DNA from 2 places in the Metabacillus mesotrionivorans genome. Region 2 is predicted to be linked to the other one. Evidence: riboswitches for the same ligand, from Rfam matches in the RefSeq annotation. Region 2 holds a riboswitch; the other holds the start of a gene.
The links. A riboswitch is a leader RNA that binds a small molecule or an ion and turns the genes downstream of it on or off. The one in region 2 is predicted to bind S-adenosylmethionine.

Region 1: linked by a shared signal. The riboswitch ahead of ACTSEZ_RS00360 (bifunctional homocysteine S-methyltransferase/methylenetetrahydrofolate reductase) and the one ahead of ACTSEZ_RS19385 (Na+/H+ antiporter NhaC family protein) in region 2 are both predicted to bind S-adenosylmethionine.

The regions. Positions count from the first base shown of each region.
Region 1 covers NZ_JBQMFF010000001.1:89,612-96,820, forward strand. The annotation lists gene metH (methionine synthase) at 1-2,742, opposite strand, end outside; gene ACTSEZ_RS00360 (bifunctional homocysteine S-methyltransferase/methylenetetrahydrofolate reductase) at 2,735-4,588, opposite strand; SAM riboswitch class I at 4,674-4,774, opposite strand; gene ACTSEZ_RS00365 (YajQ family cyclic di-GMP-binding protein) at 4,934-5,425, opposite strand; gene ACTSEZ_RS00370 (CvfB family protein) at 5,525-6,382, shown strand; gene ACTSEZ_RS00375 (nuclease-related domain-containing protein) at 6,589-7,209, shown strand, end outside.
Region 2 covers NZ_JBQMFF010000011.1:25,954-33,162, forward strand. The annotation lists gene uptA (undecaprenyl phosphate transporter UptA) at 1-274, opposite strand, end outside; gene ACTSEZ_RS19350 (hypothetical protein) at 405-1,103, opposite strand; gene ACTSEZ_RS19355 (ABC transporter ATP-binding protein) at 1,100-1,969, opposite strand; gene ACTSEZ_RS19360 (GntR family transcriptional regulator) at 1,959-2,336, opposite strand; gene ACTSEZ_RS19365 (DUF3889 domain-containing protein) at 2,484-2,801, opposite strand; gene ACTSEZ_RS19370 (GNAT family N-acetyltransferase) at 2,851-3,723, opposite strand; gene ACTSEZ_RS19375 (TetR/AcrR family transcriptional regulator) at 3,720-4,346, opposite strand; gene ACTSEZ_RS19380 (SMI1/KNR4 family protein) at 4,600-5,091, shown strand; SAM riboswitch class I at 5,289-5,396, shown strand; gene ACTSEZ_RS19385 (Na+/H+ antiporter NhaC family protein) at 5,516-6,826, shown strand; gene ACTSEZ_RS19390 (CarD family transcriptional regulator) at 7,065-7,209, shown strand, end outside.

The DNA of each region.
Region 1 (7,209 bases), on a different contig from region 2:
TTTTACTTTTCCCTTGAGGCCGAGGTGATGGCCGATCAGCATCTGCATGTTGATATAAGGGATGAGGTGCTGCAAATTGAAATCTTTGATGATATGGCGTCTACAGTCCTCAGGCACAAAAACAGGGGACGGTGCAAGCTCTGCTCTTTTTTCAAGCAGCTCTGTCACTGCGGCAGTCGGTTTCTTTTCAGAAAACCGTTCAGATTGCACTTTTTTCTTTTTAAACTGGGCCGGGTCGACGCGGATCCGGTTTGCAAGTGAAAGGCCGTCCATCGCATCCTTGGCATACACCACCGGGCCGCTGTATTGCGGAGCAATTTTTCCGTCCGCAAACTTTCTGGAAAGGGCAGCGCCGCCGACCAGGATTGGAACCGAAATATCAGCTTCACGCAGATCCTGTGCGGTCAGGACCATTTGTTGGGCTGACTTAACAAGCAGGCCTGAAAGTCCGACAATATCCGGTTTTTCTTTTCTGACAGCTGCGATTAAATCCTGAGGGGTCACTTTAATTCCGAGATCCACTACTTTGTAGCCATTGTTGCTCAGGATAATATCCACAAGGTTTTTCCCGATATCATGCACATCGCCTTTAACCGTTGCAAGCAGGATTTTTCCTTTTCCGCTGTCATCCTTTTTCTCCATATACTGCTCTAAAAAGGAGACGGAAGCCTTCATTACTTCTGCACTTTGAAGAACTTCGGCGACGATCAGCTGGTTTGTATTGAAAAGCTCTCCGACTTCAGCCATTCCGCTCATTAGTGGACCGTTAATAATATCGAGAGGAGCATCATATTCCTTAAGGGCTATTTCAAGGTCTGAAATGAGTCCTTCTTTTGTCCCCTCAACAACATATTGGGCGAGACGCTGCTCAAGCGGAAGGGACTGTACAGGTTTTTTGGATGTTTTTTTCTTCCCGCGATAGTGATTTGTAAAAGCGGCCAGTGTTTCGTCATTTGTGTTAAAAAGAAGAGTCTCTGCCATTTCTACTTCTTCTTTCGGAATGGATGCGAAACGCTCAAGTTTTTCCGTGTTGACAATCGCATAGTCGAGACCTGCCTGTGTACAGTGATAAAGGTAAACGGCATTCAGCACTTCGCGTCCGACAGGCGGGAGACCGAAGGATACGTTGCTGACACCTAGCATGGTCAGACATTCCGGAAGTCGCTCTTTGATCAGGCGGATGCCTTTAATGGTTTCTTCAGCAGAACCAATATACTGCTCGTCTCCTGTGCCGACAGGGAAAACGAGGGGATCAAAAATAATATCTGACGGACTCAGGCCGTGCTTTTCAGTAAGCAGTTCAAACGAACGGACCGCAATATCAAGCTTTTCCTCAGCTGTAAGAGCCATGCCCTTTTCGTCTATGGTTCCGACAACAACAGCGGCACCATATTTATGAATCAGCGGAACAACTGCATCAAAGCGCTCTTCGCCGTCTTCGAGGTTAATCGAGTTGATGATGACTTTTCCCTGGGAATAAGATAGTGCTTTTTCAATGACAGATTCATCGGTTGAATCGATGACAAGCGGCGCCTTTACTTTTTTGGTCACTTCTTTTATGAATGCTTCCATATCCTCAAGTTCATCGCGGTCAGGGTCTGCAAGACAAATATCAATGACATGTGCTCCGTTTTTAACCTGTGCTCTCGCAATTTCAGATGCTTCTTCAAATTTCCCCTCGGCAATCAGGCGCTTGAATTTTCTTGATCCAATGACATTTGTCCGTTCCCCGACAAACAGGGGTCTCATGGAGTCGTCATAAATAAGCGGATCAATACCGGAAACGGTATGTGCCGGATCACGTTCCGGGACGGTGCGCGGATTCAGTTCGCTGACTGCATCTGCGATAGCCGTGATATGTGCGGGTGTGGTTCCGCAGCAGCCGCCGACGATATTGAGCCAGCCCTGTTCTGCAAAACCTTTCACTTTCTGCGCAAGCGAACGCGGTGATTCATGGTATTTTCCTTCCTCATCAGGAAGGCCGGCGTTCGGGTAACAGCTGACTGCTGTATGAGCCATTCCCGACAGCGTCCTGATATGGTCTGTCATAAACTCAGGCCCTGTCGCACAGTTCAGGCCGACAGATAGTGGCTGCATATGTTCAAGGGAAATAAAGAAGGCTTCAATGTCCTGGCCGGCAAGGGTCGTGCCCATCGGTTCAATCGTCCCTGATACCATAAGCGGGATTTCTTTTCCAGTCTTCTCAAAGGCACGCTTAATGCCTAAAAAGCCGGCTTTTACATTCAGCAGGTCCTGGCTCGTTTCAAGAAGAAGCAGATCGGCTCCGCCTGCAAGCAGTCCCAGTGTCTGTTCTTCATAGTTCTCGATCAGTTCTTCAAATGTGGCTCCTCCCGTAACAGAGAGCGTTTTTGTAGTCGGTCCCATTGAGCCTGCTACAAAGCGGGGCCATTCAGGTGTTGAGTATATTTCAGCAGCTCTTTTTGCAATTTCAGCTGCTTTTTTATTCAGTTCGAAAGCAAGGTGCCCAAGATCGTATTCATCCAGAACGATTTTGGTAGCTCCGAACGTATTTGTCTCAATAATATCTGCTTTTGCTTCAAGATAAGCTTCATGGATCGATTGAATGACCTCAGGTGCAGTTATAGTCAAATATTCGTTGCATCCTTCATAGGCTTCTCCGCCGAAGTCATCTGCAGAAAGATTGGCGTCCTGAATCATGGTGCCCATCGCTCCGTCCAGAACGAGGATTTTTTTCTCAAGCTGTTTTTTTATATCAGACATGCGTAATCTTCCTTTCGGTGGCCTCAGACTCTTTTTTATGAATATAGTTCGTTAGTTCCACGGTCAGTTCATAATTCAAAAACGGCGTGATCAAGTAAATTCCGTTGAACAGATTAAATGCAGCATCAATCAGGTTTTTGGCAATGGCCAGACCCTCCTGATACGATTTTTCCTTGTCATCTCCGGCATTGGCCATTTTTTCGCGGATGCTGTCAGACAGGGTAATGCCCGGTATCTCATTATGAATAAATTCGGCATTCCGGCTGCTTGTGAGCGGCATAATGCCGATGTAGATTGGTACGGTTAAGTGTTTTGTTTCTTCATAAACATCAAGCAGCTGTTTTTCGGAATAAATCGGCTGGGAGATAAAATAATCAGCTCCGCAGGCGATTTTTTTCTCAAGCCTTTTGACGGCTTTATCAAGATACTTCACATTCGGGTTGAAAGCGGCGGCAACTGAGAAGTTCGTTTTTTCGCCAAGCGGCTTTCCTGAGTAAGAAAGCCCGTCATTAAACTGCTTAATCAGACTGATCAAATCAAAGGAAGAAAGGTCATAAACAGAAGTTGCCCCCGGGAAATCCCCGATTTTGGACGGATCTCCGGTTATGGCTAGAACATCTGTTAAGCCAAGAGTGTGGAGCCCCATTAAATGTGACTGCAGGCCGATTAAATTCCGGTCACGGCACGTAATATGGATCAGCGAGCGAAGGCCATGGGTCTGCTGAACGATGGACCCCATCGCGGCATTGCTGATTCTTGGTGAAGCAAGGGAATTATCCGCAAGTGTTAAGGCATCGATTCCAGCCTCCTGCAGGGCCTTTGCTCCTTTTAAAAATTTATCAATCCCGAGCTTCTTCGGCGGGTCAAGCTCCACAATGATGGAGCGTTTTTCTTTTACGATATCCTGAAGCGGAGGATACTTTCTCTCGGCAGCGGAGGCAATGGAGATTTCTTCTTTCCTAGCTTTCACCTTCTTTTCAGTCACCGGAGGCAGTCCTTTAAGTGCAGAAGCCATCGCCCTAATATGATCAGGAGTCGTTCCGCAGCAGCCTCCTATTAATCTCGCACCCTGATTTCTAAAAGCAAGTGCACTTTCAGCGAAGTATTTTTCACCGGATCCGTAAACAAGTCTGCCTTCCTCAATGGTCGGGAGGCTGCTGTTCGGATAAACAGACAGGAATGCCTTTTCGGGAAGAGGAACTTCTTCCAGAGATGAGAGCATATGATAAGGCCCAAGCCTGCAGTTCAGCCCGACAACATTCGCCCCGAGTTCCTCAAGCTGAGACAGGCCGTCAGAAAGAGGAGTGCCGTCCTGAAGAACGCCGATTTCATGAAGGGAAATGTTTGTTATAATCGGCAAGTCTGTTTCTTTCCTGGCAATCTCAAGAACCGTCCTCATTTCTTCAAGATCATAATACGTTTCTAGCAGGAGGCCGTCCGGTTCTTCGTTCAGCAGAAGATAGAGCTGCTCTCTGAAATTTCGCCGCAGGTCCTCAAGGGAATAGGAACCTTTTTTAAAAGCCCGGACCCCGCCGATTGTTCCGAGGACATAGGCAGAGGTGCCTTCCGCAGCTTGCTTTGCAATCTGCACAGCCTTGCGGTTAATGGCGCGCACCTCATCTTCAAGCCCGTATCTTGACAGCTTGATATAATTGGCCCCGTACGTATTTGTCTGAATGACATCAGCTCCGGCATTAAGATACGCCTTATGAACATTCAGAATGTCATCCGGTTTTGACAGGTTCAGTTCTTCAAAACACCGGTCCACACCGTGGGAATAAAGCAAGGTGCCCATTGCTCCGTCCCCGATCAGAATTTTTGTCTGCAAATCTGTTAAAAGTGCCAAAGCTATAAACCTCCTAAAATACAGCTGATAATGGGAAAAAGAAAAAAGCCTTCCAAGAAGAAGACTTTTGAGTATGCATGACTTCTTCTTATCGTCCGATGGATGCATCGCTGGAATTAGCACCTTGGATTACGCCAGGTTGCTGAAGCTTCGACGGGCCAGTCCCTCAGCTTCTCTAGATAAGAATCAAAAATATGAAATTGGCTAAATGATATTATATCTAATTTACATGTTTTTTTCGGGAGATTCAAGTGCGAAAAGTAAAAGTTTTCTGAATTGATGAGGAATTCTTGCCCCAGCCCGGATAAAAAAGACCCAGCAGGAAAAACTGCTGAGTCCGAGCATTTATCTGAAATTAATGAACTGAACATCGATCGGCAGATCCGCTCCGCGGACAGCTGCAATCACCTGCTGCAGGTCGTCTTTGCTTTTGCCAGTAACGCGGACCTGATCATCCTGAACCTGCGTTTTCACTTTAAGTCCTGCATTTTTTATGATCGCATTAATTTTTTTCGCATTGTCCTTATCAATTCCCTGGACAAGCTTTGCACGCTGGCGGATGGTGCCGCCTGATGCGCCTTCAATTTTTCCGTAATCAATATTGCGCGTTGCCACATTGCGCTTGATCAGCTTTGAAATGAACACATCCTTCAGCTGATCCATTTTGAATTCATCATCAGAAACTAAAACAAGCTCCTCTTTTTCGAGCGTAATGCTGCTTTTGCTTCCTTTAAAATCATAGCGTGTGCCGATTTCTTTCATCGTCATCGTGATGGCATTTGTTACCTCAGGCATATCCACCTTCGACACAATATCAAACGAACTGTCCTTGGCCATAAGAATCCTCCCAAAAGTTTGTATTATCTTTAGATTATAGTAGAATGTACATGATATAACAACTAACGGCAGTTCAGCTGCAAAGGAAGGAACGAACACATGAATCCCGGAACGTTTATGACGCTTAAAATAGATGAAAAAGTAGATTACGGATATTATTTAACAGATGGAGAAAGCCGAGTACTGCTTCACAAAACGGAAATCACTGAACCGATTGAAGAATTGGACGAGGTTGAGGTGTACCTGATTGTGGACCATGAAGACCGTCTCGCTGCAACAATGAAAAAGCCGACGATATCAGAAGACCGGTTCGGATGGGTAGATGTAGTCAGTGTCAGGGAAGACATGGGGGCATTCGTCGACATTGGCCTTTCAAAAGATGCGCTTGTCGACAATGATATTCTACCGGCCTACGTCAGTGTATGGCCAATAGAAGGCGACAAGCTCTACTGTTCCCTGAAAGTGACGAAAAACGGAAGATTTTTCACAAAGCTTGCAACGGAAGATGTCATGCAGGAAAACATCGTCCCGGCTGCAGGAGTCCGGAACAATCAGACCGTTACAGGCAGAGTCTACCGAATCATTATTGCCGGTTCTTTCATCATAACTGAAGAAGGCTACAAAGGATTCATCCACTCCTCCCAGCGCAAAAGAGAGCCGCGTCTTGGCGAGCTTGTAACAGGACGCGTTGTTGATGTGAAGGAAGACGGAACCCTTAACGTTTCTCTCCTTCCGTTCAAACATGAGGCATTGGATGAGGATGCACAAGTGATCTGTGATTACATGGAAGAAAGAGGAGGAGCCATGCCCTTCTTTGACAAGAGCGATCCCGATGACATTAAAGAACGCTTCAACATGAGCAAAGGGGCATTCAAGCGTGCGCTCGGCTCACTCATGAAAGCAGGGAAGGTTTATCAGGAAGACGGCTGGACCTATTTTAAAAAAGAACAACAGTAAGCGCCTATGCGTTTGCTGTTTTTTTATGGGGAAAATTTGATTTTGGGTTTTTGCCGGGAGAAGGGGATTGTTTTATGATGGATGTGTAAAGAAGGAAGGGCAGGTGGTGATTGATCCGAAGTAAGGAAGGGGAATTGATTTATGGAACTGAAAAAATGAATGAGGAATTGATGGATCTGATAAAAACGAAAGGGGATGTTTATTAGTTGAAGGACTTAAAGGAAAACCGGGAATTGCTTGTTTACCGGAGCTTGAACGCCAGATCCGTTTTGGATGAAGAAGCTCTCATCTGCTTGGGGCAGCTTGAAAAAGGGTTCCAGGGAGAAAAGTATTTTGAGCAGTGGCTCAAGGAGAATGGAGGGAAGGGTATAGTATTAAGCGATTTGCTCTTTGAAATCAGCGGATCATTCGTACAAATTGATTCCATATTTTTAAAGGCTGATAAAATGTACGTGTTCAATGTTAAAAACTCGGAAGGTGATTACTTCGCAGAAGGAGAAAGATGGTCGACCCCGGCCAAAAAAGAAATGAAAAACCCCCTGCTTCAGCTCAAAAGAAGTGAAGCCTTGCTCACTCGGCTCCTCCAGGATCAAAGCATCAAGTTTCCCCTCGAACCATTTGTCGTCTTTGTAAACCACCGCTTTCACCTCTACAATGCTCCAATGGACCAACCCATCATTTATCACCCCCAGCTGAACCGTTTTGCAGAAAAACTCAATCATAAGCGGGGCAGATTAACTGCCTTTCATGACATGCTCGCCAAAAAACTTCTGGAATCGCACGTGGAAGAATATCCGTTTTTGAAGCTGCCGGAGTATGGGTATGAA
Region 2 (7,209 bases):
GATGGCTGCTGATGAAAAGATATTTTCCAAACCTCTCAAGAAAAGGCCTTCCTCCGTAATACCCCATCCAATAAAGAAACAGCTGGGCTAGTGTTCCGCCAACAACGCCGGCGACGACAGCACCTGTAAAGTCCACCCGCCCGAGCGAGATCAAATATCCTCCGTAGCCAAGCACAATTTCACTCGGAATGATTTCAATCATCAAACCGAGCGCAATCCCGTAATATCCAAGATCTGCAAGCATCTCAAGCAATGTGTAAAGTAGCTCCTTCATAATGGCTCCTTTTCTTTTCATATTTCAGCAGCCTGTGCGGCCAAGCCTTTCACACATATATATGCTTGTTCCTCTTCCTCTAATCTCTTAAAAACAGAAAAAAGCAAACCGGCAACGGTCTGCTTTCTGTTTATCTTGTCATCACCGACTTGGCGCCTGCTTTTATGAGAACGAACCACCCTAAGACTAAAAGAAGAGCGCCAATTCCCATTAGACCGCCGTAATACGCAAGTGCCTGTTCTCCCAATAACTTGAACACCGCTGCTATGAATTCATCACGAACCGATGGAATGAACAGCAGGACGGCAGCAAGACCGATGGCAGCATATCCTCCAAGGAGACCAAAGCGGTAAAAAATACTGCCGAGTATGAAAAACATAGCCTGCAGGAAAAAACAAACGGCTGTATCCACATAAAAATTCGTCAAGTACGGAAGATCGCTTTCAAGAACCATTGAAAGATAATACAATTTAAACTCACCTGGCCCAAAGCCTTCCAGAGCTTCAAGAACGATAATCATTACTGTATGGGAAGCAGCCATAAACAATGCGAGCATCAGCAGAAACAGACTTGTCGTCACATAATAATTCCGTCTTGTTGCACCCATTTTTATGCTGGTCGGGTACGTTTCTTTTACTGTCAGGAAACCTGCAATCGAGCTGAAAATGTAAACGGCCATTCCGCTTGAGACCGTTAAATTCCCTCCGGTTGAGAACTGAATTCCGAAGGATAAAGCCATACTCGCAACGAGGATACTCCAGAAAATAACCAGGGAATTCCGAATATCCAATACTTCAAACAGCAGTATGCCGCGGCACTGTCTGATCATGCTGAAACCCCGCCTTTCGTTTTTTCTGTCAAGTAAATCATCAATTCCTGCACAGGCACATGCTCTACTTTGAGTCCTGCTTTTTGGGCCTCAGATTTGCTTTCCCCATACAGCACCGCCTGTTCCATGCTGCCGAATGCTTTCCGGTGAATGACATTCTTTCCTGCTGTAAATGCGGATACATCTGATCTTGGGCCGTTTACGATAAACGATTCCTCACGCAGCTCATCGGCATTTTTCTGCATCAAAAGCTTTCCGTCCGAAACAATCAGCACTTCTTCAAGCAGCCTGCTGACTTCATCGATCAGGTGTGTGGAAAGGATGAACGTTCTTTCCTGGACCTCATATTCTTCCAGAAGAAGATCGTAAAATCTGCTTCTGGCTGCAGCATCAAGGCCAATATACGGTTCATCAAAGATGGTGATAGGCGAGCGGCTTGCGAGTCCTACTGTGATTCCGAGCGCAGATTCCATTCCTTTTGACAGTGATTTAACTTTCATTTTCTTATCCAGTGAAAATTCCTCAAGGAGTTTTTCAGCTGTTTCAGGGCTCCAGTTCGGGTAGAAAAAACCTGCAAACTTGAAAATGTCACCGATTTTCATTCCTTTTTTAAAATTTTCGCTTTCATTGATGAGGCAGATCGATTCTGTAATCGTCTGATTTTCAAATGGCTTCTGTCCGCCTATCAGGACCTCGCCGCCATCAGGCATGACCTGCCCCGCAAGGATCTGCATCAGCGTGGTTTTGCCTGCTCCATTTCTGCCGAGAAGGCCGTAGATTTTATTCCCTTCAAGTTGCATTGTAATAGCGTCCAATGCTTTCTTTTTCCCATATTCTTTTGTTAATCCCGTGATGCTAACGTTCATTTGCCCCGCCCCCTTTTTCAAGCATCTCTTTCAAATCGCTCACGCTGATGTTCAGCTTTTGCGCCTCGGATTTCAGCGGCAGAATATAGGCTTCAAAAAACTGCTCCTTGCGCTGATGAATCAGCTTGCTCTTTGCCCCGTCTGCTACAAACATCCCAATTCCCCTTTTCTTAAATAGAATGCCTTTTTCAACAAGCTGGTTAATTCCCTTGGCCGCTGTCGCAGGATTAATCTGATAGTGCGCTGCAAATTCATTCGTTGACGGTACCCTTTCTCCTTCCTGCACTAAGCCATTGATGATATCGTCTTCAACCTGTTCTGCAATCTGCTGAAATATCGGCCTGTCAGTGTCTAAAAATGGATTCATATGACTGACCCCTTTTCCTGTATGTTCATTGGTTAGTTACTTATGTAATTAACTATATATCCTTATGGCAATCAATGTCAATTCTATTTGTAAACTTTTTTAAAAAAAGGCAAAAAAAGAAACGGAGGCATTTGCCATCCGTTTCTTTTATGCATCTTTGAATGTAACCTTCGTTACCTTTTTCGTCTTTTCACTGTATTCCACAAACACAAAGATCTCAAACGTTTTGCCCCGCTCCTTTAACACAAGCTTGAACGTTTCTGTTGAGATGGCGCCTTTTGTCTTTTTTCCGACATGAAGATAATCGGTGATCTGTGCACCAGGGTATTTTTCCATCGTTTTCTTCATAGCTACTCTTCCGTACTCTTCGTAAGACTGAACGCGATCTTCAGCCGCGGCTTGAGTCTGTCCCTGAACAAGAACAGCCGAAAAACACATAAGCAGAAGAATCAGGATCCGGTTCATGTGCAGCACCCGCTTTCTTTTTCTCATAGGGTCTGCAGAGGACTGAACTTTATGCAGTCATCTCTTTTACCATAAAGACCTGCTCTGCTTTTACGATGAATCCCTCGTCTTCAAGAATGCCGCAGACAGAATGAGATCTCCTGAAATTCACAGCTGTCCTGCTGACGTCAGCTTTATTTGAAAACGCAAACGCTTCGTGCAGCAAGGATTTAAGGACGCCTTCTTTGTTTTCATGCTCAGGATGAGCTTCGCACTGAAACAGGAGAATCCCGGAAAGCTTTCCTTCTTCGTCGTATTTGCGTTTTGAAAGGGCATAGCCAATCGTTTTTCCGTTTTCAACCGCAAGCAGCGCTTCACCGTCACGAATGTTCTGCCACTGCACCTGCCATGGAATCAGTTTGCTGCAAAAAGAGTGCTCCGCTAAATCATGCGGCTTTTTCCAGTGAATATCATGCGGTCCATGGGGCAAATCGAGTGTCAGTGGAGCCGAATAACCAAGGTGAATAAGCTGATCTGCTGTCTGATATCCCATTTTCTCATACAGACTGATCGCCCGTTCATTATGCGAAAGTGCTTCAAGTGTGGCTGTGTGGACTCCTTCTTTTTCATAGATGGACAGGACTTCTTCCATCATCCTTTTCCCGACGCCTTTGCTTCGGTATGCAGGGGCAACTCCGGTGCCGCCGTTCCAGGAGACGGTTTTCCCGTCAATGGACCTGATGCCGTTTAAGATCAGCCCCACGGGTTCTGTGCCGTCAAAAGCCACAATTGACAGCGCAGGAGAAAGATTCTCAAATACAAGTCTGTTCAGAAATGCTTCAAGTGTGAGAGTCATATCAAAATCATAGCCTTCAAACCCCTTGTTCCACGCAATCAGTGCATCATGGAGTGTACATTCGGACAGCCGCTTACATGTGATCATTCTCTCTCCCCTTTTCTTACGTACATAAACACCATTTCTTCAAGTGTCTTCATCTGTTCCCGGAACGGATAATCGTTTCCGATGACAGAATAATGAAGGCAGGTGCCGTCAATTGTTCCCCATACCAATGACGAGATAATAGCGGGGTCCGCATTCGGCCGGAATTCCAACTGATCAATTCCTTCCTGCAAAATCTCTATCAGCAGCGTCCGGTAAACCTCTTCATACCGTGCGGTCATCACCCGTTTCAGCTCTTCATCCCGTCCTGAATGAATCCAAAATTCAAGGTGAACGCCAATCATCCGCTGCCAGTCCGGTGAAAGCTTGATCTCCAGATAGTTTTCGAAGAACTGTCTGAGCTTTTCTTCGGCCGTTTCCTTTTTACGGAAACGTTCTTTTAACCCTGCTATATTCTCTTCTGTCTTCCTTTGCATCAGCTGCAGATAAATGTCTTCCTTGCTTTTGAAATAGTTATAGATGGCTCCTTTGCTCAATCCGGATTCTGCTACAATGTCATCGATGGTGGCCAGCTGAAATCCTTTTTCTCCGAAAGCTTTCAGAGAGCTGTCCAGAATATGCCGCTTCTTTTTCTCCTTATATTCCTCTGATACAATTGGAGCCACATGTAGCCCGCCCTTCCTTTTTATAAAACCGACTATATAGTCCATATTATTCCATACACAGTGAAAAATTCAAACAATTTTGATTATAAATCGAGTAAAAACTGCCATTGGTCTCCATTGGTTGTGCATCACATAAATTCACTGGAAAGAAGAGGAAATAATGATATGATAAATTTATACGCCCTGCCGGAAGGAATGCATCAACAAACTGTTACTCCTTGAGGGAATAAATAGTAACTTTTTGAGGTGGAAAATGATCATAGAGACTTTGGAGTCTTTGAAAGCGAATCTAGATGGAGATGGTAGAATTCGAATTCATTTGAGAGATGGTACGGTAGCAGAAAAGAAATGTTTGTTCTTTAACCCCGCATCATTACAAGAAATGAATGAGTTTAACTTTGTTTTACCGGATGACTATAAGACGTTTTTAACCTTACATAATGGGGTAAGAATTTTCACTGATGATTGGGGGAGCGGCGTTTTTGTCCACAGTTTAAAGGAAACAATACAAGAAACTCTCTCTATTTCTCATCTAATTCCTCAAAAATATTATTGTGTAATGAGATACGCAGATGTTGGATATTTTTTAATAGACGAAGAAAAAGTTGAAATAGGGGAAAAAGATTATTTATTTTTTGAGGACATTGATAATAGCAATCCTCCACAAAACCTTAAAATGACCTTTGAAGAGTTTATAGAAAAACTAATTGAATTTGAAGGTGAATTATTCTGGTTAGTTAAATAAATAGATAAAGGGCCGATACGAAATTGTATTGGCCCTTTTTCTAATTCTGCTTCTGCTTTTAAACACTATATTTACTTTGGGAAATTAACAAAAAACTAAAATAATTTAGAATATAATTCGAGTAAAAACTGCCATTTGACTTTTGCACCGCAACCCCTTAATGTAGTAAAGGTATTTTTTAAAACACACATATTATCTTCTTATTAAGAGAGGCAGAGGGACTGGCCCTGTGATGCCTCGGCAGCGGACTCGCATCCATGAGTGCTGTGCCAATTCCAGCAAGCCATGCGCTTGAAAAATGAGAAGAGCTTATTTCCATTCCGGATATAGGATCTCTTCTTGTTATCAAGAAGAGATCTTTTTTTATGCAGTTTTTATCTGCAGAGAGCGGAACACTATGAATATGAAGAATTGAAAGGTGGTTATTATGGACACAAAAGCTAACGGCTGGGCACTTTTTCCCCTCGTTATTTTCATCGGACTGTTTGTGGGATCGGGCATCATCACAGGAGATTTCTATAAAATGCCGATCCTTGTGGCAATCCTTGTTGCCGCAGCGGCAGCCCTGATCATGAACCGAAAAGAAAGCTTTACATCAAAAGTGGAGAGTTTCTCAAAAGGAGCGGGACACCCTGACTTAATGATCATGGTCTTTATCTTTATTCTTGCGGGTGCTTTTTCGGAAGTGGCAAAAGGAATGGGAGCTGTTGAGTCGACAGTTAACCTGGCACTGTCCTTCCTGCCTCAGAGCCTGCTGATTGCAGGACTGTTCATCATCGGCGCGTTTATCTCGCTTGCGATGGGTACCTCTACAGGAACGATTGCGGCTCTTGCTCCGATTGGAGTCGGAATAAGTACAGAGGCAGACATTTCAGTTGCTCTTGCAATGGGTGCCATTATTGGCGGTGCCATGTTTGGGGATAACTTATCGTTTATCTCGGATACAACCATTGCAGCTGTAAGAACACAGCAAACAGAAATGCGGGACAAATTCAAAGCAAATTTCTTTATCGTGCTTCCCGCAGCCATTATTACGTGCATTGTGCTCGTCGTCATCACACTTGGCGGACAGGCACCCGTTACACCTGAAGCGTACAGCTGGGTAAAAATGCTTCCATACATCGGGGTTCTTGCAGCAGCCCTGCTTGGAGTAAATGTCATTGCTGTGTTAGCAGGAGGCATTATCCTCGGCGGAGTTATTGGAATGGCCGACGGAAGCTACACATTAACAGCATTCCTTCAGAAAATAACAGACGGCATCATGGGAATGGCTGAGCTTGTCATTCTTTCGCTCCTGATTGGCGGTATGGTGGAGCTGATCAAGCGCAATGGCGGCATTCACTTCATTCTTGAAACCATGACAAAGCGCATTTCTTCTAAAAGAGGGGCAGAATTTGCCATCGCCGGCCTTGTCAGCTCAACGAACCTTGCAACGGCAAACAACACAATCTCAATTATTGCAACTGGCCCTCTTGCCAAAGATATGGCAGACAAGTATGAAATTGATAAACGAAAATCAGCAAGTCTTCTCGATATCTTTTCATGCAGCATCCAGGGACTGATCCCATACGGTGCGCAGATGCTTTCAGCGGCTGAATTTGCTTCCATCTCGCCGACAAGCATTCTGCCTTACTCTTTTTATCCGGTACTGATTGCCCTATGCGGTATTATGGCGATTTTAATACAGTTTCCGCGATTTAAAAGAAAAGAAGCGCAAGAAAAAACAGCGTCCTAAATAACACGGTAAATCATATATCAATCAGCATACTAATTTGTATAGAAATTGGTATGCTTTTTTTTGATATTCGCAGGAAAATCCACCTTCCCTTTATTGGTCATCCGACACGTTTCCTGCCACTTTTTCTTTTTTAATCTCCCAAGAAAAAGTAGTTGACACTTAAAACACATTTATGATATTATTAAAAATTTGATAAAAAATAGTCTATATGTTAAGCTTAAGAAGGTTACCATATATGGAGGTGGATTTTTTGTTTCAAATTGGCGATAACATTGTTTATCCAATGCACGGAGTCGGCATCATTAAAGCTATAGAAGATAAGGAAATATCAGGGGAAAAACAGCAATATTATGTCATAAATATGTTAATAGGCAATATGC